One region of the Kitasatospora sp. NPDC001547 genome, then DNA from elsewhere that is predicted to be linked to it. Evidence: riboswitches for the same ligand, from Rfam matches in the RefSeq annotation. Region 1 holds a riboswitch; each other region holds the start of a gene.

Region 1 (6,770 bases):
CGGGGAGCCGATCATCCGCACCGCGGCGGCCAGCGCGGCGGCCCCGCGCTCGGAGGCGGGCGGGGCGGTGCCGAGGTCCAGCCGGTCGGTGCCCCGGGTGGCGCGCTGCTCGGCGTCCCGGGCGTCCTGGACCGTCAACCGGGCCCGCTCGGCGGCGTCCAGGCCGTTCAGCAGCTTCTGCGCCCTGGCCAGCCGCTGCTGGATCTGCAGCTTGCTGTCGGCGAGCGAGCGGCGTGTCCGGTCCAGCTCGGCGAGCTTGTCGGCCGCCTCGGAGCGGCGCTGGTCGAGCCGGCGCTGCCGGGTGACCAGCTCGTGCAGGGTCTCCTGCTGGCGTGCGGCGGCCTGGCCCTGGGTGCGGGCGCGGGCCAGGTAGTCCTCCGGGTCGGGCGAGAGCATCAGCTGGGCGGTCTGGGACATCCCGCCGCCGCGGTACTCGGCCCCGGCCACCGTCGCCAGGTCGCCGCGCAGTTCGTTGAGCTGGTCCTGGGCGACGGCGATCTCGCCCTGGACGGCCGTGGTCTCGCCCTGGAGCCGCCGCTGGGCCTCCTGCGCCGCGTTGAACCTCTCGGACGCCTGCTCGGCCTCGTCGTACAGCTGCTCCACCTGGGACTTGACGTCCTGACGGTCGGCCGGGTCCGGGCTGCCGGGGGCGGCCTGGGCGCGACCTCCGGCGGCGACGCCCAGCGCGGTGGCGGCGGCCGTGGTCAGCACCAGCGCCCGGGCGAGCAGTTGGGAACGGCGGTGCACGGACATGGCGGCGGGGGCTCCAATCCTGCGGCGCGGGCCCCCACCGCCGCACCGGGACGGGCGGCCGTCGAGCGGGAGTCCGGTGGCAGACGTTAGCGAGTCCGGGCAAGCGAGTCCAAACCCCTCCGAACCCGAATATTCGACCCCTAATCGGACATCAGATCGACGCGCCGGAAAAGCCGCAGGCCCGGCCTCCCCTGGGGGAAGCCGGGCCCGGAAGCGGCCGAGCGGGGATCAGACCCGCACGATGCCGGTCAGCGGCATGTTGGTGACCGCCTCGTAGCGCACGTTGGTACCCGTCCGGGGGGCGTGCAGCACCTGGCCGTTGCCGGCGTAGATGCCGACGTGGTGGGCGTCGCTGTAGAAGATCAGCAGGTCGCCGGGCTGGGCCTGGGAGAGGTCCGTACCGATCCGGGTGCCGGCCGAGGCCTGCGCCTGCGAGGTGCGCGGCAGCGACACGTCGGCCTGGTTGAACGCCCAGACCATCAGGCCGGAGCAGTCGAAGGAGCTCGGGCCGGTGGCACCCCAGACGTACGGGCTGCCGACCTTGGAGGCGGCGGCCGCGAGGGCCGCGGCACCGCGCGAGCTGCCCGGGGCCACCTTCACCGGAGCGGTGGTGGTCGGGGCGGTGCTCGTGGGGGCGGAGAGGTCGCCGCGGGTGTTGTCGCGCGAGGCGCGATCGGCCTGCGCCTGCGCCTGGGCGGCCGCGTCGGCCTTGGCCTTGGCGTCGGCGGCGGCCTTCTCCTCGGCCTGGCGCAGCGCCTGGCGCTCCTGCTCGGTCAGGGTGTTGAGCAGGTCCTGGGCGGCCTTCAGCTTGCCCTGGACCTCCACCTTGGCGGTCTTCAGCTGCTGGGTGGTCGACTCCAGCTCGGCGAGCTTGCCCTGGGCCTCGTTGCGGTCCTGGTCGAGCTTGCGCTGCTGCTCCTGGAGCTCCTTCAGCTGGCCCTTCTGGGTGGCACCGGCCTGGTTCAGCGCGTCGGCCTGGCTGAGGAAGCTGTCCGGGCTGGAGGAGAACATCAGCTGGACGGTCGGGGATATCCCGCCGTTGCGGTACTGCTCGCCGGCGATCTCGGCCAGGCCGCCCTGGAGCTCGGTGACCTGCGCCTGCTGACGGGCCACCTGGTCCTGCAGGCCGGAGACCTGCTTCTCCAGCTCCTGCTGCTTGGCCTGGGCGGCGTTGTAGTTCTCGGTCGCGACCTCGGCCTGCTCGTTGAGCTGGTCGACCTGCTCCTTGACCTGGTCCTTGGTCGGCTGCGGGTCGGCGTGGGCGCCGGACTGCGCGGAGAGGGCGACGGCTGCGGCGGCGACTCCGGTCAGGATGGAGACGCGGGCGCGGCCGGCGGGCTTGGGACGACGATGGGACGCCACGAAGGCGGGCTCCTTCTTCCTACGTCCGCCTACCGGGTGAGCTGACGGGTTCGGGCCGGAAGCATGCCCTACGACGCCTCACGGCCGTTCGGCCGACCTGGCGCCGATTCACCCCGGAGGAACGTGGTTCCCCGGCTCCGCTCCGCAGCGCCCCCAGTCACTGGGCTCCCCTGTCGGGCAGTCGCTTCGACCTGCCCCGCTGCCTCGCGAACTCGGCGGTAACCACCGCCGCCACCCTGGCTGGGCGATCGACAGTGCGGTGGTTCGGAGCATGACCCTAGTAACTGAACCGTGATCCGTTCAAATCCTTGTCAGAAAAAAGATGGAAGATTGCCCAAGTTCCCTTGTGAAAATGACCGATGGTGACCAATGGTGCACGCAAGGCTGATCGATTCTCAACAGGCGGCCGCAAAAGGCGGAAAAGCCGAACGCCACCCCCGCGACGGAGGTGGCGCTCTTCACAGCTCCCGACTGAACGTCCCGGGCGTGTCGGACCGTCAGACCCGGCGGATGGTGTTGATCGGCATCGCGTCGGCCTTCATCACCTTCACCACGTCACCGGTGTGCGGCGCGTGGACCACCATGCCGTTCCCGATGTACATCCCGACGTGGTACATGCTCGGGCCGTAGATCACCAGGTCGCCCGGCTGGGCCTGGTCCAGCGACGGCACCCGGGTGCCGTAGTGCCCCTGCTCCTGCGAGGTGCGCGGCAGCGAGACGCCGGCCTGCCCGTACGCCCAGACCATCAGGCCGGAGCAGTCGAAGGTGGTCGATCCGGTGGCGCCCCACACGTACGGCGAGCCCTGCTTGCTCATCGCCTTGGCCACCGCCGCTCCCGCGTAGCCGCTGGCCGGCGGCAGGCTGCCGAGGTCCACCCGCGCGTTGCCGCGCGAGGCGCGGTCGTCCTGCGCCTGCTGGGCCCGCAGCGCGGCGCGGTCGGCGGCGCTCAGCGAGTTCAGCAGGTCCTGGGCGGCCTTCAGCTTGGTGTTGACGTCCGCCTTGGCCTGGTTGAGGTCCTTGGTGGTGCTGTCCAGCGAGGCGAGCACGGCGGCCGCCTCGGCCTTCTGCTGGTCCAGCCGGCGCTGCTGCTCCAGCAGTCCCTTGAGCGCCTCGGCCTGACTGGTGCTGGCCTGCTGGACGGTCGAGGCCTTCTCCAGGTAGCCGGACGGGTCGGAGGAGAGCATCAGCTGGACGGACGGGTCGATGCCGCCGGCGCGGTACTGCTCGCCCGCCACCTCGGCGAGGCCGCCCTGGAGCTGGGTCATCTGCTCCTGGCCGCGGGCCACCTGGTCCTGCAGCTGGTCGGCCTGCTTGCGCAGCTGGTCCGCCCGCTCCTTGGCGCCGTTGTACTTCTCCGCCGCCTGCTCCTGCTCCTCCTGGAGCTGGTCGATCTGCGCCTTGACGTCCGTCTTGTCCGGCTGCGGCGCGGCGTGCGCGGCCACCTGGGCGGAGAGCGCGACCGCGGTCGCAGCGGCAGCGGTGAGCACGGAGACCCGCGCGCGGCTCGGCTGCTTGGGACGGCGGTGGGAGGCCAAAGGGACCGGCTCCTTCTTCCTACGGGCTCACCTGATGGGATGAGATTCCGGAAAATAGGTTTGACGCCAGACCCTAGTGAAGATCTACCCGTTTTGCTACTCCCCCGATGGCGTGAACCCCGGTCCCCACGCTGACTTCACGGGACCCCCACAACGCTCCGGACGAGCCGCTGACCAGCCGTCATGCGGTCCGGCCCGGGTCCGGCGCAGGTCAGGGCCGGGCCAGCCGGTTCAGCAGCAGCACCGACGCCACCGGGCGCGCGCCCGCCTTCCGCACGCCCTCCGCGACCTCCCGGTCGGTGGACACCACCACCACCGGGCGGCCCTGCGGCTCGGCCCGGACCAGACGGCGGATCAGCTCGTCGGCCGTCTCCCCGGTCCGGCTGAACCGCACCCGGACCCCGCGCGGCGGCGCCATGATCACAGGGACGTCCAGGTCCTGCCCGTCGAACACGCAGGTGACCTCCGCCTGGGTGCGCTGGGCCAGCATCGCCAGCCCGCCCAGCAGCCGGATCCGCTGCTGCTCCAGCGGCAGCGCCGGATAGCCGGTCTTGGTCACGTTGTAGCCGTCCACCACCAGGTGCACCTGGGGGATCGCCAGCAACTGGTCCAGCAGCGCCGGATCGTCCTCGGCCAGCCCGCGCCGGGCCACGTCGTGCGGCGAGGCCGCCCCCGGCACCACGGCCTCCACCAGGTCCGCCGGGCGGATCTGGGAGACCGGCAGCGCCAGCTCCCGCTGGAGCCCCTGCGCGGACTGCAGCACGGTGTCCAGCAGCAGCCGCAGCCGCATGTCCTCGACGCTGCGCCCCTCGCGGGCCGACCGGCGGCCCTGCTCGGCCGCGTTCTCCAGCTCGGAGACCCGGTGCCGCAGCCGGCGCGCCTCGGTCTCGGCCGCCCCGCGCTCGGCCGCGGACTGCGCCCGCAGGGCCTCCAGCTCGCCGGCCACCCGACGGGTCTCGGCCTGCGCCCGGCGGGTGTCGCTCTCCAGCGACCGCACCCTCTTGCGCAGCGACTCGGCCTCCTTGCGGACGCCGTCGGACTCGGCCCGCTGCCGGTCCAGGTCCGCCCGCGCGGCGGCCCGCACCTCGGCCAGCTCGGCCTGCAGCTTCTCCACCAGCCGGGCCGCCTCCGCGGCCGCGTCCTCGGCACCGGCCCGCTCGGCCTCCTCGCCGGCCTCGGCCACCAGCCGGCTCCAGCCCGCCGAACGCACCAGGTAGGCTGCGGCCGCGACGTCCATCGGATCGGCGGCACTCGGGACGCTGCCCGACTCCAGCGCCTTCACCAGGTCCGGCTGCCCCAGGCGCAGCCGCTCCGCTATCCGCAACCGGAAGGCCGGCTCCGCCTCCAGCGCCGCCGCCAGCGCGGTGGCCGCGTACTTGGCCCGTCGCGCCGGGGTGAACTTGACGTACTGACGCAGGCTCTGCGGGAGTTCGGCCGCCGGCAGCCCGCCGAGCGCGTCCGAGGCGAGCCCGACCACGCGTCGGCGCACGCCCTCGGGCAGCGGCCGGTCGAGCCGCTCGACGGCGTGCTCCGCCGCGGGCCCGGAGGAGTCGTTCGCCGCCACGGCCGCCTCGGCCGGGGCCTCGGCCGCAGCGGGCGGAAACCCCTGGGCTTCCCCGGGCTCCTTCGCTGCGTCCACCACGTCCTCGGCTCCGATCCTGGTCCAGCGGGGCACGGCCGCGGCCGCCCCCTGTCGTCACGCGCCGTGCGTCTTGTTCTGTATTGTCCCGTGCGGCGCGGACGGGTGCGCCGTGCACCCGCCCGCCGCGGCGACGGGGATCAGCCCTGCTCGGCGGGGGCCTGCGCCCCCTCGGCGCCCGGACGGGCCACCAGCTCGACCTGGTCCACCGCGTTGCACCAGCGGCAGCGCACCGACTCGACGGTCTCGCTCAGCACCTCGGTCTCCTCGACCTTGGACTCGCCGGCCAGGTCGAAGTGCAGGAACTCGGTCACCCGCGCGGTGCGGGTCACGTCGAAGCGGGTGAGGTTGCCGCACAGGGTGCAGCGCCAGCGCGTCTCGGCGGTCAGGGCGGGGACGGTCATCGGGGGTCCTCTCGGGTGGTCCCTGCGTGGGCTAGGCGCTCCCCCCGGAGCCCCGGCATCGGCGGCGGGAGGCGGGAATGCCCGCCCCAAGCCTATTGCCTGGGGCAACCATCGCGACCACCGGTCGCCCGAACACCGGGCTGGTCCACCTGCCGTAAACCGCCGTGTCACCCGCGCCGCCCGGAGGGATGCTTGGCCGCATGGCGCTCGCGGTCCCGGACCCCACCGCGGCCCGGGGCGGCCGCCCGGCGGCGACGGTCCCGGTGGTCAGCTACGCCCTGATCGCGCTCAACACCCTGGTCTTCCTGCTCGGCCCGGCCGCGGGCCTCAACCCGCTGTACGGCACCGGCCAGGCCCGGGTCTGCGCCGAGCAGCGGTACGAGCAGCGCTGGGGCGCGATCCCGGCCGAGGTGCTGGCCGGACGGCCGCTGACCGCCGGACAGCTGGCCGAGGCCCCCGACCCGGTGCCCGGCTGCCCGGCCGCGCCGACCCCGGGCAAGCACCCGGCCCTGTCAGTCCTCAGCGGGCTCTTCCTGCACGCCGGCTGGCTGCACCTGCTGGGGAACCTGCTCTTCCTCCAGGTCTTCGGCCCCACCGTCGAACGGCGGCTGGGCCGGGCCCGGTACGCCGTCTTCTACCTGGCCGCCGGCAGCCTGACCACGTACGGCTTCGCGCTCGCCGAGGCGCACTCGCCGAACTCCACCCGGGTGCTCATCGGGGCCTCCGGGGCGATCGCCGCCGCCCTCGGCGCCTACCTGCGCCTCCACCCCCGGGCCCGGGTGACCACCCTCGTCCCGCTGCTGCTCTTCCTGCCGTTGCGCTTCCCGGCCTGGCTGGTGCTCGGCCTCTGGTTCGCCCTGCAGTGGTGGTCGGTGCACTCGGCCGGGCCCGGGGTGGCGTACCTGGTCCACGTGATCGGCTTCTCCGCCGGGTTCCTCTACGCCTGCACCGTGGTCCGCCACCCCCCGCGACGACCCGGCGGACGCCCGATACGCTGGCGGCACCTCACAAAGGAGCCCGAACTGTGATCACCGCCATCGTCCTGATCAAGACCAGTGTCGACCGCATCCCGGAGAT
Region 2 (6,770 bases), on a different contig from region 1:
GGGTCGTCGGCGCCCCTGGCCAGCAGCCGGGCCACGTTGTGGAAGAAGTAGAGGCCGAAGTCGACGAACGCGCCGGCCACCGGGGTGCCGTCGACCAGCAGGTGGTTCTCGTCCAGGTGCCAGCCGCGCGGGCGGACCACGACGGTGGCGAGTTCGGCGGCGGGCTTGAGGGTGTACGCCTTGCCGGTCTCACTGGTGAAGTCGATCCGGCCTTCGAAGGCGTCGATCAGGTTGACCTGGCCGCCGACCACGTTCTCCCAGGTCGGGGAGGTGGCGTCCTCGAAGTCGGCGAGCCACACCTTCGCCCCGGAGTTGAGCGCGTTGACGACCATCTTGCGGTCGGTCGGGCCGGTGATCTCGACCCGGCGGTCCTGGAGTGCGCGGGGCGCCCCGGCGACCTTCCAGTCCCCGGCCCGGATCGCGGCGGTCTCGGGGAGGAAGTCGAGCGTGCCGGTGGCGGCGATCTCGGCGCGACGGGTCCTGCGCCGGGCCAGCAGTTCCTGCCGCCGCCCCTCGAAGGCGCGGTGGAGCCCGGCGACGAAGGCGACCGCCTCGGGCGTGAGCACCTCCTCCGCCCGGTGGACGCGGGGGCCGTCGACGGTGACGACCGGAGCGGCGGTGGAAGCGGTTGGGGGTACCCCCGGCCGGAGGCTGGGCGAGGGCCCCTGATCTGCAGCCATGAGCAGGACACTCCTAAGACGGTTGGGCCTGGCGAAGGAAGCTCCGGCGGGAACTCCTTCCGGGAACTTCTCAGGGAACTCGCTCGGCGAAGTCGATCGGCGACGCTCGGCGAACTCACTCGGGGACTCGCTGGGGACTTCCTCGCTGGGGACTTCCTCGATCGGGACCGCCGAGTCGGCGAGCTCGATTCTGTAAGGTGGAGACTAGTTTCCGCGATACAGAATTTCAACGATTTGTTGAAGAGATCGCCGGGACTCCACTCCTCCCCGACAGCGAAGGGAACGCCGGTGGTTGCGACCCCCGACCCAGCATCGACGACAGGCGCCGACCGCACCGGCGGCGGCGTGCAGTCCGTCGAGCGCGCCTTCCAACTCCTGGAGGCGCTGGCCGACTCCGGCGGCGTGGCCACGCTCAGCGAGCTCTCCACCACCTCCGGCCTCCCGATGCCGACCATCCACCGACTGGTTCGTACCCTCGTCCAGCAGGGCTATGTCCGCCAGGACACCGCGCGCCGCTACACCCTCGGCCCCCGGCTGATCCGCCTCGGCGAGACGGCCGGCCGACTGCTCGGCAGCTGGGCCCGCCCGTACCTGGCCGAGCTCATGGAAGCCACCGGCGAGACCGCCAACCTGGCGGTGCTGGAGGGCGGCGAGGTGGTGTACGTCGGCCAGGTGCAGTCGCGCCGCTCGATGCGGATGTTCACCGAGGTCGGCCGACGGGTGCAGCCGCACTGCACCGGCGTCGGCAAGGCGCTGCTCGCCCAGTTGCCCGAGGACGAGGCACGCGCCGTCCTCGGCCCCAATCCGCTGCCCGCGCACACCGAGTACACGGTCACCGATCCGCAGGAGCTGATGCGCCAGCTCGCCGAGGCGCGCGAGCGCGGCTACGTGGTCGACGACCAGGAGCAGGAGATCGGCGTCCGCTGCATCGCGCTCGCCGTCCCGGGCGCGCCGACGCCCACCGCCCTCTCGGTCTCCGGACCGGAGGCCCGCATCCGGGCCCTGGAGGAACCGGCCGGGGCCGCCTCGCTGGTACCGGTGATGCAGCAGATCGCGACCCGGCTGGGGCAGGTCCTCGCCCCCTGACCGCTCGTCAGCCCCCGCTGTCGGCCGGCCCGGTCGGGACGGCCCGTCGCGTCATCCGTTCGGGCGGACGACGGGCGGGTTGCCACCGGGCTCGGGCGGCGGCTCCGCCACCCTGGTGCCGACGCGGCCCGCAACGGCGCGGGCGGCCGGGATGCGAGGGCAGGGTGAGCGGGGATGGAGCAGCAGCACCGGGGCGTGCGGGTCGACGCAAGGGACGGCGACGCACCGGGTGACGAGGGGCCGCACCGCGGCGGGCGGCGTACCGCGAGAGGGCGGAGGTCCGGCGGGACCGGGCTGGTCGCGGCCGTGGCGGCGGGGTGCGCGGTGATGGTGCTGGCCGGCGACCCGTCCTGGGCGCTGCGGCGGCCCGAGCCCCGGCCCGCGCTGGAGGTCACGGCGGGCGCACCCCCGGCGACCACCCTGCCCGCACCGTCGACACCCGAGGCCTCCACCCTGCCCGCACCGTCGACACCCGAGGCCTCCACCCTGCCCGCACCGTCGACGCCCCAGGCGTCCACCCTGCCCGCGCCGGTGGAGCCCGGGGCAGGCGCCGGGTCCGGATCCGGGACGTCCGGGGCCTCCACGCTGCCCGCGCCGGCCGCCGCCCGGACCTCCGACTCCGACCTGGAGGTGGTCAGGCTCGACCCGGACCCGGCCACCCCCGGCGGCACCACCACCATCCACGCCTTCGTCGGCAACGGGGGCCCGGACACCACCGCGTCCCCGTTCACGGTCGTGGTCGCCCTGCCGGAGGGCGTCACCACGGAGGGCCCGTACTTCCCGTCCGACTGCCAGGTGACGGCCCACGGCCGCATCGTGCGGTGCGTGTTCGGCCCGGGTCTGCGAGAGGCGCGCAGCGCGACCGCCCTCATCCCGGTCCGGCTCGACCCGCGGCTGCCGGCGGGCAGGTTGGGCGGCGGAGCGGTCACGGTGCGCAGTGCGGACGACCGGAACGAGTCCAACAACCGGCAGCCGTTCGACATCACGGTGGTCGAGAGGATCGCCCGTTCCTGAGCCACTTGGTCCCGCCGGTAGGAGCGGTCCTACCGGCGGGATCCTCCTGTCTGCGGGATCCTCCGGCCGGCGGGGCGGTCCGCCGGGCCCGGACGCCGCGCGGCGCCCGCCCGTGCCGCGCCCGTCCTACCGGTAGACGCGGACGTAGTCGGCGGCGAAGGTGATCGGGGCGGTCCCCTGCGGCGCGGGGTGGTACTGCCCCGCGCACACCGAGAGGTTGAGGATCAGGTACGCCGACCAGCCGGCGCCGACGCCCTTGCCGTCCGAGAAGACCTTGACGCCGTTGACGTACCAGTCCACCGAGTCGGCGCCGTAGTAGGTGCCGATGGTCACCCACTGGTCCTTCGCGATCGCGCTCGCGTCGGTGTAGTACTTCCCGTGGCCCGGGTTGACGTGGTTGGTCAGCTCCAGCAGGTTCGGGTTGTCGGGGTGGTACTCGAAGGAGTCGATCTCCCCGTTGCCGTTCTTCCACGTCCACAGGGCCGGCCAGGCGCCGCTGCCGGCGGGCAGCTTGACCCGGGTCTCGGCGTAGTCGCCGGTCTTGACCTGGAAGCCCTCACTGGAGCCCTCGGTGGTCAGGAAGCCGGTGTTCCAGGACTGCTTGCCGTTCTCCAGCACCGGACCGCCGGACGTGGCGGTGAAGGTGGCGACCCCGTTGGCGACGCCGACGTTGTTCCTGTTCAGCCAGTCGAGCTTGTTGTCGCCCGGGTTGTGGTTGCCGTAGCGGTACGCGGTGCTCTTGTCACCGACCCAGCGCTGGCCCCAGCTGATCGCGCCGTTGAACTCGTCCGACCAGGTCAGCGACTTGCCGACGACCGGGGAGGACGGTGCCGGGGTACTCGGGCTCGGGGTGGTGCTGGGGGTGGTGCTCGGCGTCGGGGTCGGCGTGGCCGTGGGAGTCGTCGAGGCCGTGGGGGTGGCGGTCGGCGTGGCCGTCCGGGTCGGGGTCGGCGTGGCCGTGGGGGTCGTCGAGGCCGTCGGGGTCGGCGTGGCCGTCGGGGTCGGGGTCGGGGTCGGGGTGGACGTCCCGGTGGCGGAGACCACCAGCTGCTGCGAGGGCAGGTTGTGCCAGCCGCCGCCGAGGTCCTGCCAGAAGCCGAACTGGGTGTACGTCCCGGCGGGCAGGGTGCGCGCACCGCTGGTGAAGCCGACCCCGCTCGGGCAGATCTGCACGTTGGAGGCGTTGCCGGGGAAGTCGAGGTTGGTGCCGCGCGCGTCGCGCACACCCACGCCGACGGTCTTCGCGGTGAAGCAGGCCGAGGAGTGCAGGCCCAGCGAGGCGGTGGTGGCCTTGCCCGCGACCATGGTGGCGGGGGCGAGCCGGTCCTGGGTGACGGTCGGCGCGGTGGCGGCCTGGGCACCGTTGACGGACGGCAGGCCGAGCAGGCCGGCGCCGCTGATGGCGAACGCCCCGGTGGCGGCGAGCGCGGCGTTGCGGCCGCGGTGGGACGGACGGGCGTGGCGCGGGCCGCGGCGGCGGGCGGGCGCGAGAGCGAGCGCGGGCCGGTGCGTGGAGCTGGCAGGCTGGGGCATGGGGTGACCTCTGCGACGCCTGCGAGGTGAGCTGTCGGATTCGGGCTGAGGTTGCCCGGCCGCCGGTGGGACGGCTTCACCCCTAGCCGCGGCCGCACGCGGGGGCGTACGGGCCGGGCGCTGACCTTGGTTCCCCCGCTCCCGTCCGCTGTGGTGCTCGGTGACCCGCCGACGGGTGGACGGGACTCGGCGTCCCGGCGGCGGGGTCCGCGAGGGCGGACGACCGTTGCAGGCTAGGCGGGTCGTCCGTGAACGGACAACCCGGCCCGCCCCGTTGTCGCGCAGCTCACAGTGGTGTCGATCAACGACGCCGGTTGGCAGTCCAGTTGATCGTTCTCCGGGAGCAGTGGGCTGCGGCTGGGCCGGGCGGAGGTTCCGGCCGGCGGGGACAGGGCACGATCCAGGCGGTTCAGGCCGGTGAGCGGCCTGCCGGCAGCGCTGGTGGCCTGCCGGCGACCTGGCGGCGGACCGTACCGTGGCGAGTACCTGACCGACTGGGCCCGGTCGGATAAATTGGGAGTCGGACATCATCCGCCGTGCACAAGAGCGGCGAGCCCGACCGGGTGCTCGCCACGACCCGACAGCCACGACCTGACCGAGACGAGGACCCGCCCCACCATGACCGCGCCCCTGCCCGCCTTCGCCGGCCGCACCTACCTCTTCCAGGCCGACAACGGCGCGGCCTTCCGCAACACCTACTCGGCCGACGGCACTCGGCTGCGCTGGGAGGGCCTCGGCGAGTCCGCGGGCCAGTGGGAGGACGTGCGGCTGCACGTCGCCGAGGTCGCGCCGGAGATCTACTTCGTCAGCTGGACCGAGCAGAGCGGGATCACCGTCAGCCATGTGATGGACCTCGGCAAGCTGACGGTGCGGGCCTTCTGGACCTTCGAGGGCGAGGGCGGCCGGGTCGGCGAGCTGCACACCGGGACGCTGGAGCGGCTGGCCTGAGCGGCGGGACCGCCGGGCGGGGGCCATAAGGCTCCTGAACGACCCGACCGGCCCAGAAGCGGACCGCAACGACCGAACCCCCGGGCCGTGGCTCCGGGGGTTCGGTCGTTGCGGTCCGGTCGTCGAGGGTCTGGTCCTTCGGGGCCGCTCGTTCGGGCTCGCGGTCGGTCAGGTTCAGACGGTCTGGTTCGGCACCTTGAGGTGCTGGGACAGCCACTCCAGCGAGGACGGCAGCAGGGCGCTCCAGGTCTCGAAGTTGTGGCCGCCGTTCTCCAGCATGCTGTACGAGACCTTCATCGGGCTCCGCACCGCGTCGACGAAGGCCTCGGTCTCCTGCCGGTAGCCGCCGTCGCCCTTCTTGGTTCCGGCCAGCAGCACGGACACCTTCGGCTGCGGCAGGTTCTTCAGCCGCCACATCAGGTTGGCCTCGTCGCGGCGCTGCTTGCTGCCGCCGAAGAGGTCGCCCGTGGTCGGGTCGTCGGCGGCGTCGTAGTAGGCGGAGAGCGCGACGGCGGTCGGGAAGACGTCCGGGTGGCGCATGGCGAGCTTGAGCGCGCAGTAGCCGCCGGTCGAGTTGCCCATGAAGGCCCAGGCCTGCGGGTCGGTGGAGACCCGGTAGCTGGCCTGGATCGCCGAGGGCACGTCCTTGGTGAAGTAGGTGTCGGACTGCGGGCCGTTCGGGACGTCCTCGCACTCGGTGTCCTGCGGCAGCGCGGGCGAGGGACGCACCAGGACCATGACGGTCGGCTGCATCCGGCCTTCCTGCAGCAGCTTGAGCGCGGCGCCCGGGTAGTTGAAGCGGGTGATCAGGTTCTCCGCGATTCCTGGGAATCCGGTGCTGACGATCACGGCCGGGAACTGCTTCTGGGCGTACTCCGGCTGGAAGTACTGCGGGGGCAGGTAGACGTAGCCCTCGGTGGACAGCCGGCTGGACGCGCCGTCGATCCGGACCTTGCGGATCTCGCCGGACTGGCTCGGCTCGCGGCCCATCGCGCCGCCGCCCTTGACCGAGGCCTGGCCCATCGTCTCCACCATGAGCCGGCCGGAGGCGTCCGCCTTGTTGTGTATGACCACCGGGCCGGTGTCGCCGGTGCCCAGCAGGTCGTCCCAACTGCTGTAGAAGGCGAAGTAGTTGTTCGCGACCAGGCCGAGCGCGGCGAGCACCGCGAGCTGGGTGGCGAGCAGGGCACCGATCCGGCCGAGCACCGCCTGCCAGGTCTTCTTCGCGAGTCTGGGCCACAACCAGACCGTGCCGACCATCATCACGACCGCGACCAGTGCGGTCAGCGCCAGCACCTTGTGGCTCGTCAGACCCATGTCCTACTTGCTCCCACGCCTCGAACTCCAGTCCCCTCCGCTGGGGACATCCGAGGAGGTCACCCCGGTTCCCCCCGCCGGGGCGCGAGGAACAACCCTAACGCCAGCTGGGAGAAAGCTGATCGCGGCTGGGAGGCTACGGGGAGCGGGGCGGACGGATGACAACGTTCAGATAACAGATTTCGAAAGTTG
Region 3 (6,770 bases), on a different contig from region 1:
TGGGCGCGGTGCAGGAGCCGGTGCCGATGCGGGCGCTGGCCGGGCGGCTGGGCTGCGACGCGTCGAACGTCACCGGGATCGTGGACCGGCTGGAGACGCTGGGCCTGGCCAACCGGGAGGCCGCGGCCGGTGACCGCCGGGTGAAGATCGTGGTGATCACGGCCGAGGGCCGGGAGATCCTGAACCTGATCCGCGGCGAGATGGCCAGGACCCACCAGGCCTTCGAGGCGATGACCGACGAGCAGCGGATCGCCCTGCACTCGATCTGCGCCCAGGTGCTGCCGGTGCTGGCCGGCCGTACGGGCGGCGCGCAGTAGCGCCAGGGCTCTACGGGCGTAGCGTCCTGGCGGCTGCGAGGGGCGTGACCTCGGCTGTTAGGCTTGCGAAGCGTGAGCGCGAAGCCCCAGATCCCCAATGTCCTGGCCTCCCGGTACGCCTCGGCGACCCTGGCCCAGCTGTGGTCCCCCGAGCACAAGGTGGTCCTCGAGCGCCACCTGTGGCTCGCCGTCCTGAAGGCCCAGCAGGACCTCGGCGTCGAGGTGCCGGCGAACGCCGTCGCCGACTACGAGCGGGTGATCGACCAGGTCGACCTCGGCTCGATCGCCGCCCGTGAGCGGGTCACCCGCCACGACGTGAAGGCCCGCATCGAGGAGTTCAGCGACCTCGCCGGGCACGAGCAGATCCACAAGGGCATGACGTCCCGGGACCTGACCGAGAACGTCGAGCAGCTCCAGATCCGCCAGTCGCTGGAGCACGTGCGCGACCGTACGGTGGCCGTGCTGGTGCGCCTGGCCAAGCTGGCCGCCCAGCACTCCGAGCTGGTCATGGCCGGTCGCTCGCACAACGTGGCCGCGCAGGCCACCACCCTGGGCAAGCGGTTCGCGTCGATCGCCGACGAGCTGCTGGTCGCCTTCCGCCGGCTGGAGGAGCTGATCGCCCGCTACCCGCTGCGCGGGATCAAGGGCCCGGTCGGCACCGCCCAGGACATGCTGGACCTGCTCGGCGGCGACACCGGGAAGCTGGCCGAGCTGGAGCGCCGGGTCGCCGGGCACCTCGGCTTCGACCACGTGCTGACCAGCGTCGGCCAGGTCTACCCGCGCTCGCTGGACTTCGAGGTGCTCACCGCCCTCGTCCAGCTGGCCGCCGCGCCGTCCAGCCTGGCCAAGACCATCCGGCTGATGGCCGGCCACGAGCTGGTCACGGAGGGCTTCAAGGAGGGCCAGGTCGGCTCCTCCGCGATGCCCCACAAGATGAACACCCGCTCCTGCGAGCGCGTCAACGGCCTGGCCGTCATCCTGCGCGGCTACGCCTCGATGACCGGCGAGCTGGCCGGCGACCAGTGGAACGAGGGCGACGTCTCCTGCTCGGTGGTGCGCCGGGTCGCGCTGCCGGACGCCTTCTTCGCCTTCGACGGCCTGCTGGAGACCTTCCTGACCGTCCTGGACGAGTTCGGCGCCTTCCCCGCCGTGGTCGAGGCCGAGCTGGACCGCTACCTGCCGTTCCTCGCCACCACCAAGGTGCTGATGGGCGCGGTGCGCGCGGGCGTCGGCCGGGAGACCGGGCACGAGGTCATCAAGGAGCACGCCGTCGCCTCCGCGCTGGCGATGCGCGCGGGTGCCCGGGAGAACGAGCTGCTGGACCGGCTGGCCGCCGACGAGCGGATCCCGCTGGACCGGGCCGCGCTGGACGCGCTGCTGGCCGACCGGCTGTCCTTCACCGGCGCGGCCGGCGCCCAGGTCGCCGAGGTGGTCCGCCAGGTGGAGGCCGTCGCGGCCGCCCACCCGGAGGCCGCCAAGTACGCGCCGGGCGACATCCTCTGACCGGACAGCACATCCTGACGTAGCGTCAGCTCTCCCGCGAGGGCCCCGCCGCCGGACCGGTGGCGGGGCTCTCGCGCGCCGTGGGGACGTGGCCCGGGTCGAACGGCGGAGTGGTGGTCCCGCACGGCCAGTCGCAGTTCGGCTCGGCCACCGGCTGCTCCTCGGGGGCCAGCACGTTGCCCCGTACGGTCGCGAAGGCGATCAGCCCGCCGGCGGCCAGCAGGCCCGCGCAGATCAGCATCGCGGTGTGGAAGGCGGAGTCGACCGAGGCGGGCACCCGGTAGGCGTCGCCGCTCAGCCCGGCCAGCGCCGGCAGGGCGGCCACCGCGAGCAGGCCGGCCGCGCGGGCGGCGGCGTTGTTGACCCCGCTGGCGATGCCCGCGTGCCGGACCTCGACCGCCGCCAGCACGGTCGCCGTGAGCGGCGCGACCAGGAGCGTCATCCCGCAGCCCATCACCGTGACGGCGGGCAGCACGTCCACCCAGTACGAGGAGTCCGGCCCGGTGCGCAGCATCAGCAGCACCCCGGCGGCGCACAGCATCGGGCCGACGGTCAGCGGGACGCGCGGGCCGATCCGCTTGCCGAGGCGGCCGGCCCGGGCGGACAGCGCCAGCATCAGGACGGTGATCGGCACCAGGGCGAAGCCCGAGACCAGGGGCGAGAACCCGGACACGATCTGGAGCTGCACCACCAGCAGGAAGAAGACGCCGCTGAACGCCGCGTACACGCACAGGGTGACCAGGTTCACCGCGGTGAACAGCCGGGAGGAGAACAACCCGAGCGGCAGCATCGGGTCGGGCGCGCGGCGCTCGACGGCCACGAAGACGACGCCGAGCACCAGCCCGATCGCCCCGCTGGTCCAGACCGTGGGGGACAGGCCCTCGCCGGCCGCGGTCAGCGCGTAGGTGATCGCGCCGAGGGCGAGTGCGGCGAGCACGGCGCCGAGCACGTCGAAGCGCCCGGCGGCGCCCTCGTCCCGGCTCTCCGGCACCGAGCGGGTGGTGACCGCGATCACGGCGGCGGCGAGCGGCAGGTTCAGCAGGAAGATCCAGCGCCAGCCGGGGCCGTCCACCAGCCAGCCGCCGAGGAAGGGGCCGACCGCGGCCGACACCCCGCCGAGGCCTGACCAGAGGCCGACCGCCGCCGAGCGGTCGTCAGGGTGGAAGACCGCCTGGAGCATGGCGAGCGAGCCGGGGGTGAGCAGCGCGCCGCCGATGCCCTGGACGGCGCGGGCGGCGATCAGCACGTGGATGTTCGGCGCGGCGGCGCAGGCCGCGGAGGCGATGGCGAACCAGACCACGCCGATCAGGAAGACCTTGCGCCGCCCGTACCGGTCGCCGAGCGCGCCGCCGAGCAGGATCAGGCCCGCCAGGGTGAGCAGATAGGCGTTCAGCGTCCACTGCAGGGACGCCAGGGAGGCGCCGAGGTCGGCGCCGATGCGGGGCAGGGCGACGTTCACCACGGTGCCGTCGAGCATCGCCATGCTGGAGCCGAGCACCGTCGCCAGTAGTACCCAGCGTCCCTGCGCGGTGCCCAGGCGCAGGGTGCCGGCCTCGGAGGTGGCCACGGGCGAATCCTGCGCTGCTGAGGCGCACGTGACAAGGGTCACCGGTGGGTGTGTTGGGTTTGGGCGGTGGGTGAGCGGGCGGGTGCGCAGTGTCGCCGATCTCGGCGCAGGGTCGTGGATCAGTGGCAGGGGGTAAATGGATTGTGTACGCACCGTACGGCCGGGCCTGCGGAGGGTCACCGGGGCAGGGGGGATCGTTGCGGTTTCAAGAGATCGACATTGCTTCACCCGAACGGATGGGTTTTAGTTCAGCGACCGCCCGGCCAGTCCGGACGGATCCACCGGGTGGAACGCCGAGTCCTGCCGCCGCCCGGTGGTTCGAAACGAACTCTGTACGGCAGGAGCGGGGGACCCACAGGTAAGTCGCCGGACCGGAGTTCGCGCCTCAGGGCGCGGGCGTCCAGGACCGGCTAGGGGTGAAGCCGCGCATGCGGCCGGGCAACTCCAGCCCGAACCCGACAGCTCACCTCGCAGGCGTCGGAGAGGAAAATTCCATGCCTGCTCAGGCTCGTCGTATCGCCCTGCCCCGCGCCGCCCGCATCGGCATCGCCACCGCCGTCACCGGCGTGTCGTTCGTCCTCCCGCTCGTCACCGCGGTGAGCGCCCAGGCGCACACCGCTCCGGCCGCCCCGGCCGCCGCCTCCACCGAGGCCAAGCCGGCCGCGCAGGCCGCCGCCCCCGCCGCCCGGGCCGCTGCCCCGGCCGCACAGGAGAGCTACCGCGTCGTCAGCGGCGACACCCTGTCCAAGATCGCCGACGCCAAGAACGTCGACGGCGGCTGGCACGCCCTGTACGAGCAGAACCGCTCGGTCGTCGGCGCCAACCCGAACCTGATCTTCCCGGGCCAGCAGCTCGCGCTGCCGGGTCACGCCGCCGCGCCGTCCGCCGACGCCGCTCCGGCGAAGCCCGCCGCCCCGGCCAAGCCGGCCGCTCCGGCGACCCAGGCCGCCAAGCCGCAGGCCCAGGTCCAGGTGAAGACCGAGGCGGCCAAGCCGTCCGCGCAGCTCCAGACCCAGGTGCAGGTCGCCGCTCCGGCCGCGACCGTGACCGCCACTCCGGTCGCCGCCGCCACCTCCGGCTACGTCGCCCCGCTGGCCAACCCGAAGCTGGGCACCGCCTACGGCGTGGCCGGCTCGATGTGGGCCTCCGGGCACCACACCGGCCAGGACTTCGTCGCCGCCACCGGCACCCCGCTGCGCGCCGTCGCCAACGGTGTCGTGGTCAAGGCCGGCAACGGCGGTGCCTACGGCAACGAGGTCGAGATCAAGCTCGCCGACGGCCACTACGCCGAGTACGCGCACCTCTCCTCGATCGGTGTGAAGATCGGTCAGACCGTCACCGTCGGCCAGCAGATCGGCCTCTCCGGCGCCACCGGCAACGTGACCGGCCCGCACCTGCACTTCGAGATCCGCAACGGCTCGGAGTACGGCTCGGACATCAACCCGGTCACCTACCTGCGCGCGCACGGCGTCGCGCTCTGACCAGGGGCCGCTGAGCCTCCAGGGTTTCAGGAACCACCGCTGCTGCGGGGCGAATCGATCCTCCGGGATGGTCATGTCGGGTGACCGCTCGACCGGGTGATCGCCGCACAGTGGACATGGGCGCGGGACACGCCCAGGCCGGCCCGGCCGCACGAGGGGACCTCCTCGTGCGGCCGGGCCGGCCGCTGTCGTTTCCGGGGCCGGGCCTGTCTTCCGGGGGTGGGCCCGCTTTCCGCGGCCGGGTCCGCTTCCGGGCCGGGCCCGCCTCCGAGGCCGGGTCCGCCTCCGGGCTCGGGGCCGTTTTCCGGGCCGTCCGGCCCCGCCGTGCCGTTCGAGCGGTCGAACGCGGCGTCAACTCCGCTGTGCCGCCCGCTGGTCGTCGTCACGCGGACGCCCTCCGCGCGCCATGCTGGCGGACGGTCAGCGCCCGGCCGGTCCGGTCGGTCGGGCGGGTCCGGGAGGCGAGGAAGCCGGATGGCGGTCCGGAGCGGGGACGTGGCGGGGGAGGCGGTCGGGCGGGAGCGGCCCGGGGCGGGCCGGGTCGACCGGCTGAAGGCGGACTCGGTCGGCCTGGTCGGCGTGGTGTTCATGGCACTCGCGACCGCCGCCCCGATCACCGCGATGACCGGCAACCTGCCGATCATCGTCGGACAGGGCAACGGAGTCGGCGCGCCCGCCGCGTACGTCGTGGCGACCGTGGTGCTGACGGTGTTCTCGGTCGGGTACGTGGCGATGGCCCGGCACATCACCGCGGCCGGCGCGTTCTACGGCTACGTCTCGCACGGGCTGGGCCGGGTGGTCGGGATGGCCTCGGGGCTGCTCGCGGTGCTCGCGTACGTCGTCACCGAGGCCTCGGCGCTCGGCTTCTTCGCGTACTCGCTGCGCGGGCTGGTCCGTTCGCAGCTGGGGGTGGAGCTGGGCTGGGGCTGGTACGCGCTGTTCGGGGCGGCGGCGATCGGGGTGACGGCCTGGTTCGACCTCCATCTGACGGCCAGGGTGCTCGGGGTCGCGCTGGTGCTGGAGATCGGGGTGCTGGGGGCGGTCTCGTTCGCGGTGCTGTTCTCCGGCGGTGGCCCGGACGGGATCGTGCTCGGGGCCGTGAACCCGCTGAACGCGCTGAAGGGAGTGGGGAGTTCGGGCGCGGCGGCGGCCGGGCTCGGCCTGTTCTTCGCGTTCTGGTCCTGGGTGGGGTTCGAGTCCACCGCGATGTACGGCGAGGAGTCCCGCGATCCGAAGCGGGTGGTGCCGCGGGCGACGCTGGTGTCGGTGATCGGGGTCGGACTGCTCTACGTCTTCGTGTCCTGGATGATCGTGTCCGGCAACGGGGTCGAGCAGGCGGTCGCGGTGGCGAGCGGCGGGGTGCCGGGCAAGGACGGCAACAGCCTGTTCTTCGACCCGCTCGGCGTGCACCTGGGGGCCTGGGCGGTGAAGGTGTTCCAATGGTTGGTCGTCACCGGCTCGTTCGCCTGCGCGATGGCCTTCCACCAGTGCGCGGCCCGGTACCTGTACGCGATCGGGCGGGAGGGCCTGCTGCACCCGGCGCTCGGCCGCACCCATCCGCGGCACGGCTCTCCGCACGTCGCCTCGGTGGTGCAGTCGGTGATCGCGGTGGGGCTGGTGGCGGGGTTCCTGGCGGCCGGGATGGACCCGTACGCGCACCTGTACACCCTGCTGGCGCTGCTCGGGACGATGGCGATCCTGGTCGTGCAGACGCTCTGCTCCTTCGCCGTGGTCGGGTACTTCCACGTGCGGGGGCGGCACCCGGAGACCGCGCACTGGTTCCGGACGCTGGTCGCGCCGCTGGTGGGCGGGGTGGCGATGGCCGGGGTGGTGGTGCTGCTGGTGCTCAACAAGGACACCGCGGCCGGGTCGGCGGCGCACACGCTGGTGTTCCGGCTGATC
Region 4 (6,770 bases), on a different contig from region 1:
GCGGTCAGCGGCCGAGCAGGCCCAGGGCGGCGGCCCGGTTGACGTTGGTCAGACCGCGGACCAGCTGGGTGGTGAGGAAGACCAGCAGCAGCCCGGCGAGCGAGAGCCCGGCGATCTGCCAGGGCGACTGGATCTCGTACAGGTGCCGGATGCCGTCGCTGTCGCGGAAGTCGAACACCCGGTACCCCTTCCAGGAGGTGTACGTCGGGAAGACCCAGTGGTACAGCGGGTAGAGCGTCAGGGCCCAGCCGAGCACCAGGAACACCAGCGTCATCGTGAAGCTGAACAACGCCCAGGGGAGCATCACCACCTGGTACAGCACGGCCTTCCAGCCGGCTCCGTCCCCCAGCCGCGCGGTGATCGCGCCCCAGCTGCCGGGGCGGACCCGGCGCACCGGCTCCGGGCCCGGGACGTCCAGGGCCAGCATGCCGCGCACCCGGGCCCGCTCCAGCCGGCCGAAACCGCGGGCGAGGCTGGTCAGGGCGCCCAGCACGGGCAGGCCGACGACGGTGACGAAGGTGCCGAGGCCGAGGCAGAACAAGGTGACCGAGACGGCGAACCCGGCGATCGCCACCGGCAGCCCGGTGAGCGCGTAGCCGACCTCGCGGTAGTAGTACGCCGAGAACGGCGCCCGCCACAGGGCCGGCCGCCGCTCGGTCCGGCGGGCCCCGGCGGGGCGCCGGTCGTCCCCGTGGGCACCCAGGACGTCCCACTCCCGGTCCTCCGTGCTGCGGCTGCTGCTCATGATCCCGGCCCCCGGCCCCTCGTGCTGTCGGTCGTTCGTCCCGCTGACGGTGTCCAGTCTGGTGGATGCGGTGGCCGGTCGGGATCCGGGGGCCTGGCGGATCCGGGGTGGGGTTAACCCCCCTGCGTCCGGGCGGCCGGGCCGGGCCACTCGTCGGCGAGCAGCGAGTAGAGGTACGAGTCGGTCCAGACGCCGTCCTTGAACCCGTCGTGCCGCAGCCGCCCCTCGCGCCGGAAGCCCAGCCGGGTGAGCACCCGGACGGAGGCCTCGTTGGCCACGGCGACCCGCGCGGCCACCCGGTGCAGGTCCAGGGCCCCGAAGGCGAGGTCGCAGAGCAGGCCGACGGTCTCGCCCGCGTAGCCGCGCCCCCAGGACCCGCGGGCCAGCACGCACCCGAGCTGGGCCGCGCGGTACCCGTCGAGGGTGAGCGAGGCCTGCCCGACCGGCGTGGCGTCCGCCGGGTCCTCGGCGGAGGCGAGCCTGGTGACGGCGAGCCGGTAGGTGTCCCGCTCCCCGGCCATCGCCTCCTCCAGGTAGAGCTCGACCTGGTCGGCGCACTCCTCCCGGTCACTCGGTCCGAACGGCAGGTGGCGGGTGACCTCCGGGTCGCCGAACAGCGCGTGCAGCGCGTCCACGTCGCGCTCGGTGTGGTGGTACTCGCGGACGGCCAGTCGCGGGCCGGTGAGTCGTACGGGGACCATGGCTGCCGACCCTATCCCCGCCCGGCGGCTACCGTTCGGACTATGAACGACGAAGACCTGCGGCTCGCCCCGCGCACCAAGGCCGCCGACCTGCTCGCCTGGGCGGCCGAGCAGGGCCGCGCGCCGGTGGCCGAGGGGCCGCTGCGCGCGGTGCTGGCGCTGCTGGAGCTGGGCGAGGGCAGGATGCGCGACGGCTGGCCCGAACTGACCTCCGACGCGGTGGAGCACCTGCTGTACGAGCGGCTCCACCTGTACGTCCAACCCGCGCCCGAGGAGGACCCGCTGGCCTACGGCGACGCCGTCCGGCTGCTGATCGACCACCAGCGGGCGGCCCGGCGGCTGAACGCCAAGCGCCAGGAGCGGCTGCACGCGGAGGCCGAGTGGCAGGGCGAGGTCGCGGCCGGGCTGCTGCGCCGCGCCGACCTGGTGACCTGGCCCCGGCTGTACGCGCTGCTGCTGCACGCGCACGGGGTGGACGTCACGGACGCGGCGGCGGTGCGGGACTGGCTGGCCGGCTTCGCGGAGCTGTCGGAGGACGAGCGGCTGGCCGCGTACGGGGCGCTGGTGCCGGCCGGCTGGCTGGACGAGCCGGACGAGCAGGGCTGGGGCCCGGGCCGGGTGCTGGCGGTCGGCATGGCCACGGACGGCGCGCGGCGGCTGCTGGAGCAGGGCCTGATGCGGCGCAGCTACCGCAACCTGGCCGAGCTGACCTCGCTGGGACGGCCGATGCCGGACGAACTGGCCGGGGACTTCGGCCGGTTCGAGGAGGCGGCGGTCGACGCGGCGCTCGACCTGTTCGGCGGGTGGACGGTGCCGGGGCTGCCGCGGCTGCTGGTGACGGAGTTCCCGGAGCTGGCGCCGGAGCCGGGCCACGAGGAGATCGAGGCGTACCTGGCGCAGCTGCCCGTCGAGGAGTGAGCCGGCGCGCGAAGGCCCCCGGCCCGGGAGCTGCGGCTCCGGGCCGGGGGCCTTCGCGGGTGCGTCAGAGGGTGAGGCCGCGCTGCTCGAGCCAGGGCTCGGGGTCGACCGGGGCGCCGCCGCCGGGGCGGACCTCCATGTGCAGGTGCGGGCCGGTGACGTTGCCGGTCGCGCCGACCTTGCCGATCTGCTGGCCGGAGACGACCTTGCCGGAGCCCTTGGTGATCGAGGAGAGGTGGCAGTACCAGATCTCGGTGCCGTCGGGCAGGGTCTCGACGATCCGGTAGCCGTACGAGCCGGCCCAGCCGGCCGAGGTGATGGTGCCCTGGCCGAGCGCGTAGACCGGGGTGCCGGTGTCGGCGGCGAAGTCCAGGCCGGTGTGCAGGTTGGCCCAGTAGCGGGCGCTCTGGCCGTAGTGGGCGGAGAGCCGGTACTCCTTCACCGGGAGGGTGAGGGCGGCGGCCTTGACCCGCTCGGCCTCCTCGGCGGCGCGCTTGGCCTCGGCCTCCTTGGCGGCGGCCTTGGCCTCCGCCTCCTGCGCGGCCTGCAGCCGGGCGGTCTCCTCGGCGGCGGTGCGCTGGCTGTCGGCCTGGTGCTGGATGCGGGCGGCGAGCGCGAGTCCGGGGTCGGCGGAGAGGGCGACCGGGGTCTCGTCCGGGGCCTCGACGGCGGGGGCGACGGCCGGGGTGGCCGAGGCGAAGCCGGTGGCGCCCAGGGTGGCGGCGACGGCGGTGACGCCGAGCAGCGGGGAGGCTCCGCGGGTCTGACGCGGCATCCGGTGGCGGTTGGTCTCGGCCTCCGGACCGAAGACCTCCGGACCGAAGGCCTCGGGGCCGTCCGTGCCGGGGTGGTCGAGAAGCTGGGTGCCGGCTGCGGAGCCGGGGTGTGCCGGGGTGTGCGTCGACGCCACGGGAGGCGCGCTCCTTTCCTTCCTTCGCGCCTACCGGGTTAGCTGACGGGTTCGGAGCAGGAAGGTCTCCTACGGCCGGGCCGGGGCCCCGCCGATTCACCCCAAGGAACGTGGTTCCCCGGCTCCCTGACCTGCCCGGGGGCCGGTCGGCGGGATTAGGCGACGGCGCACGGTGCCGTCTGGGTACGGCGTTGACGACCGCGCTGCGTTATCAAACGTTAATCCTAGGAGGCTCTGATTCCAAGCCATCCGTTCGGAGCAGCTTACGCCCAGGTGATCGAACGTCAACGAACGACCCCTCATGCACGGCCCCATCTGAGTACGCCTACTCATGTGCGCTCCGACCGGGCGGCCGCATCCTGACGCCATGAGCACACCGATGCAGAGCCGCACCACGGCCGCCTACTACATCCAGGCCGTCCTCTCCTTCGCCGTCTCGGGCACCGCCCTCGCGGCCGGGATCGCCTACCTGCCGGTCGGCGGGTGGACCCGGGCCTTCCTGGGGATCGGCCTCCTCTACACCGTCACCTCCGCGTTCACGCTGGCGAAGGTGATCCGGGACCGGCAGGAGTCCAACGAGATGGTGACCCGGGTGGACCAGGCCCGGCTGGAGAAGCTGCTCAGCGAGCACGACCCGTTCAAGGTGGAGGGGGTCTGACCGCCCCCTGCACCGACTCGACCGCCGACCGCTTGACGGCTAAGGCTATTAGCCTTAGCTTTATGGCTATCGGCGGCATCCGCCGATGCCCCGCACCGGCGGCCCGAGGAGGACCACCATGAACGGCACCACCACCCCGAGCACCCAGTACCTGACCGTTCCGGGCGGCCGGATCGCCTTCGACGACACCCGGCAGGGCGACGGCACCCCCGTCGTCCTGCTGCCGGGCATGCTCGACAGCCGGGCCGCCTACCGGCACCTGCGGCCGCTGCTGGTCGCCGCCGGCCACCGGGTCGTCACCATGGACCTGCGGGGCTTCGGCGAGTCCTCCGTCGCCTGGGACGACTACGGCCCGGCCGCCCTCGCCGGCGACGTCCTCGCCCTGCTCGACCACCTCGGCATCGAGCGCGCCGTGCTCGCCGGGAACTCCTACACCGGGGCGACCGTCGTCAGGGCCGCCGGGGACGCGCCCGAGCGGGTCGCCGGGATCGTCCTGCTCGACGCCTTCGTCGAGAACCCGCCGCCGGGCGCCCTGATGCGCGGTGTCATGGGCCTGATGGGCACGGCCCTCGTCCACTGGCCGGCCTCCTGGGGCTTCTACCTGCGCCGGATGGCCTTCCCCGGCGCCAAGCCCGCCGACTTCGACGCGTACGTGGACGGCCTGGTCGCCGCGCTGCGCACCCCGGGCCGCAAGGCCGCCACCCGCGGGTACGTCCGCGGCGACTCGGCGCCGGCCGGCTGGACGGCCGCGGTACGGTGCCCGGCGCTGGTGGTGATGGGCAGCGCGGACCCCGACTTCCCGAAGCCTGAGCTCGTCGCCGACCGGCAGGCCGCCGCCCTGGGCGCGCGGAAGGTGATGATCGAGGGGTCCGGGCACTACCCGATGGCCGACAACCCGGCGGCCACCGCGGACGCCCTGCTGCCGTTCCTCGCCGAACTCGGCTGAGCCCCGTCCCCGCCCGCCGCCACCCGTACGGAGATCCCGAACCCATGCCCCGCGTAGGACTGACCCCCGGCCAGGTCGTCGACCACGCCCTCGCCCTCATCGACGAGCAGGGCGCCGAGGCCCTCACCCTGGCCTCCGTCGCCGCCCGGGCCGGGGTCGCCACCCCCTCGCTGTACAAGCACGTCAGCGGCGGCCTGGCCGAACTGCGGCGGATGATCGCCGTCCGGGTCACCGGAGACCTGGCCGACCGGCTGGCCGAGGCGGCCGTCGGACGCAGCGGGGACGACGCCGTCGCCGCCGTCCTGCGCGCCTACCACGCGTACGCCACCGAGCACCCGCACCGCTACCACGCCCTGCCCCAGGCCCCGCAGCCCGACGACGACCTGACCCGGGCGGCCGCCCGGCTGGTCGGTGTGATCATCGCCGTCCTGCGGGAGTACGGCCTCGACGGCGCCGAGGCGGTCCACGCCGCCCGCACCGTCCGCTCCCTCGCCCACGGCTTCGCGTCCCTCTCCACCGCCGGCGCCTTCCAGCTCGCCGAGGACCTCACCACCACCCACGACCGCCTCATCGCCACCCTCACCGCCGGCCTGCGCGGCTGGCCCGCCTGACCGCCTCGGGCGGCCCGCCCGGACTCGGGGCTCGGGGCCGCCCCTGCACCGGATGGCGCCCCTTCCGCAACACCCTGCACACAGGCCCCACACATCACAGGACGCGATCCGGCCGACCGGCCCGGTCCCGACGCCGGCCACCGGGGCCGGCCAGGCCGGTGGGACGCCTCGTCAGGCGGTGCGATCGGGGTCGAACGAGCGCCGATTGACGCCGAATTGACTCGATATTGACGAGATCCGGTCACTTGGCGGGATCCGTTCACACCTTCGTAGGATCATCACCCTAGAATTCGCCGCGTGACGATGACTCAGTGGTCCGTAACGGCAACCGGCGTGCTCGCCGTCCTCGCCCTCGTGGCCGCCGCGCGGTACCGCGCCGTGTCCGTCACCCAGCGCCGCCGCGCCGACCGGCTGCACGGCGAACTCCTCGCCCTCCAGGACCAGCTGGCCGTCGAACTCTCCCGCCGCGGCGCCGAACTCGCCGCCGTCCAGCAGGAGCAGGAGCACACCGCCTCCACCCAGCGGGCCTTCCTCAGCGTCGCCCGCCGGATCCTGGTGATGGCCCACGACCAGCAGGCGCTGCTGGACGAGATGGAGCGCACCCACGACGACCCCGCGCTGCTGGAGGGCCTGCTCAAGGCCGACCACGCGGCCGCCCAACAGGCCCGGCTGGCCCAGACCCTGGCCGTGCTGTGCGGTGCCCGGGCCGGCCGGCACTGGCCGGAACCCGTCTCCCTGGAGGACGTCGTCCGCGGCGCCCAGTCGCGCATCCTGCCGTTCCAGCGCGTGGTCGTGCGCAGCCGCACCGAGACCGCCGTGGTCGGCGCCGCCGCCGAGGCGCTGATCCACGCGATCGCCGAGCTGCTGGACAACGCCACCCGCTACTCCCCGCCCAGCACCCAGGTGTTCGTCACGCTGATGCCGGTGCACAACGGCGCCGTCATCGAGATCGACGACGGCGGCGTCGGCATGCCGGAACAGGCCGTGGCCAAGGCCGCCGCCGCACTGGCCGGCGGCAGCACCCTGGAGGTCTCCCGGCTGGGCGAGGTGCCGCAGCTGGGCCTGGCCGCGGTCGGCCGGCTCGCCGAGCAGTACGGCTTCCGGGTCACGCTCAGCTCGGCGCCCTCGCCGTACGGCGGCGTGCGCGTCGTCCTGCTGCTGCCGAACGCGCTGCTCACCGAGCCGCTGCCGCCCACCGTCCCCGGCCTCGGCCCGGACGACCGGGCGTTCAGCCCCGGTCCCCGACCGGCCTCTCCCGCCGGTCACCCCATGGTGGAGACC

What was found. A riboswitch is a leader RNA that binds a small molecule or an ion and turns the genes downstream of it on or off. The one in region 1 is predicted to bind cyclic di-AMP.
Region 2: another riboswitch for cyclic di-AMP. It lies ahead of ACFY0X_RS21605 (hypothetical protein); the one in region 1 lies ahead of ACFY0X_RS04975 (NlpC/P60 family protein).
Region 3: another riboswitch for cyclic di-AMP. It lies ahead of ACFY0X_RS32905 (peptidoglycan DD-metalloendopeptidase family protein); the one in region 1 lies ahead of ACFY0X_RS04975 (NlpC/P60 family protein).
Region 4: another riboswitch for cyclic di-AMP. It lies ahead of ACFY0X_RS29620 (M23 family metallopeptidase); the one in region 1 lies ahead of ACFY0X_RS04975 (NlpC/P60 family protein).

Annotation. Positions count from the first base shown of each region.
Region 1 is NZ_JBIAVL010000002.1:486,488-493,257, reverse strand. It holds gene ACFY0X_RS04980 (NlpC/P60 family protein) at 1-753, opposite strand, end outside; gene ACFY0X_RS04975 (NlpC/P60 family protein) at 982-2,115, opposite strand; cyclic di-AMP (ydaO/yuaA leader) riboswitch at 2,126-2,275, opposite strand; gene ACFY0X_RS04970 (NlpC/P60 family protein) at 2,613-3,650, opposite strand; gene ACFY0X_RS04965 (NYN domain-containing protein) at 3,862-5,214, opposite strand; gene ACFY0X_RS04960 (hypothetical protein) at 5,430-5,693, opposite strand; gene ACFY0X_RS04955 (rhomboid family intramembrane serine protease) at 5,894-6,721, shown strand; gene ACFY0X_RS04950 (Lrp/AsnC family transcriptional regulator) at 6,718-6,770, shown strand, end outside.
Region 2 is NZ_JBIAVL010000011.1:211,680-218,449, forward strand. It holds gene aceB (malate synthase A) at 1-680, opposite strand, end outside; gene ACFY0X_RS21595 (IclR family transcriptional regulator) at 969-1,766, shown strand; gene ACFY0X_RS21600 (hypothetical protein) at 1,941-2,780, shown strand; gene ACFY0X_RS21605 (hypothetical protein) at 2,907-4,313, opposite strand; cyclic di-AMP (ydaO/yuaA leader) riboswitch at 4,315-4,479, opposite strand; gene ACFY0X_RS21610 (MoaF N-terminal domain-containing protein) at 4,932-5,261, shown strand; gene ACFY0X_RS21615 (alpha/beta hydrolase) at 5,436-6,578, opposite strand.
Region 3 is NZ_JBIAVL010000029.1:35,367-42,136, reverse strand. It holds gene ACFY0X_RS32920 (MarR family winged helix-turn-helix transcriptional regulator) at 1-317, shown strand, start outside; gene purB (adenylosuccinate lyase) at 381-1,820, shown strand; gene ACFY0X_RS32910 (MFS transporter) at 1,846-3,387, opposite strand; cyclic di-AMP (ydaO/yuaA leader) riboswitch at 3,742-3,879, shown strand; gene ACFY0X_RS32905 (peptidoglycan DD-metalloendopeptidase family protein) at 3,882-4,868, shown strand; gene ACFY0X_RS32900 (APC family permease) at 5,343-6,770, shown strand, end outside.
Region 4 is NZ_JBIAVL010000021.1:93,175-99,944, reverse strand. It holds gene ACFY0X_RS29635 (sensor domain-containing protein) at 5-745, opposite strand; gene ACFY0X_RS29630 (GNAT family N-acetyltransferase) at 859-1,446, opposite strand; gene ACFY0X_RS29625 (hypothetical protein) at 1,489-2,364, shown strand; gene ACFY0X_RS29620 (M23 family metallopeptidase) at 2,429-3,274, opposite strand; cyclic di-AMP (ydaO/yuaA leader) riboswitch at 3,288-3,446, opposite strand; gene ACFY0X_RS29615 (YiaA/YiaB family inner membrane protein) at 3,642-3,932, shown strand; gene ACFY0X_RS29610 (alpha/beta fold hydrolase) at 4,051-4,878, shown strand; gene ACFY0X_RS29605 (TetR/AcrR family transcriptional regulator) at 4,923-5,489, shown strand; gene ACFY0X_RS29600 (sensor histidine kinase) at 5,793-6,770, shown strand, end outside.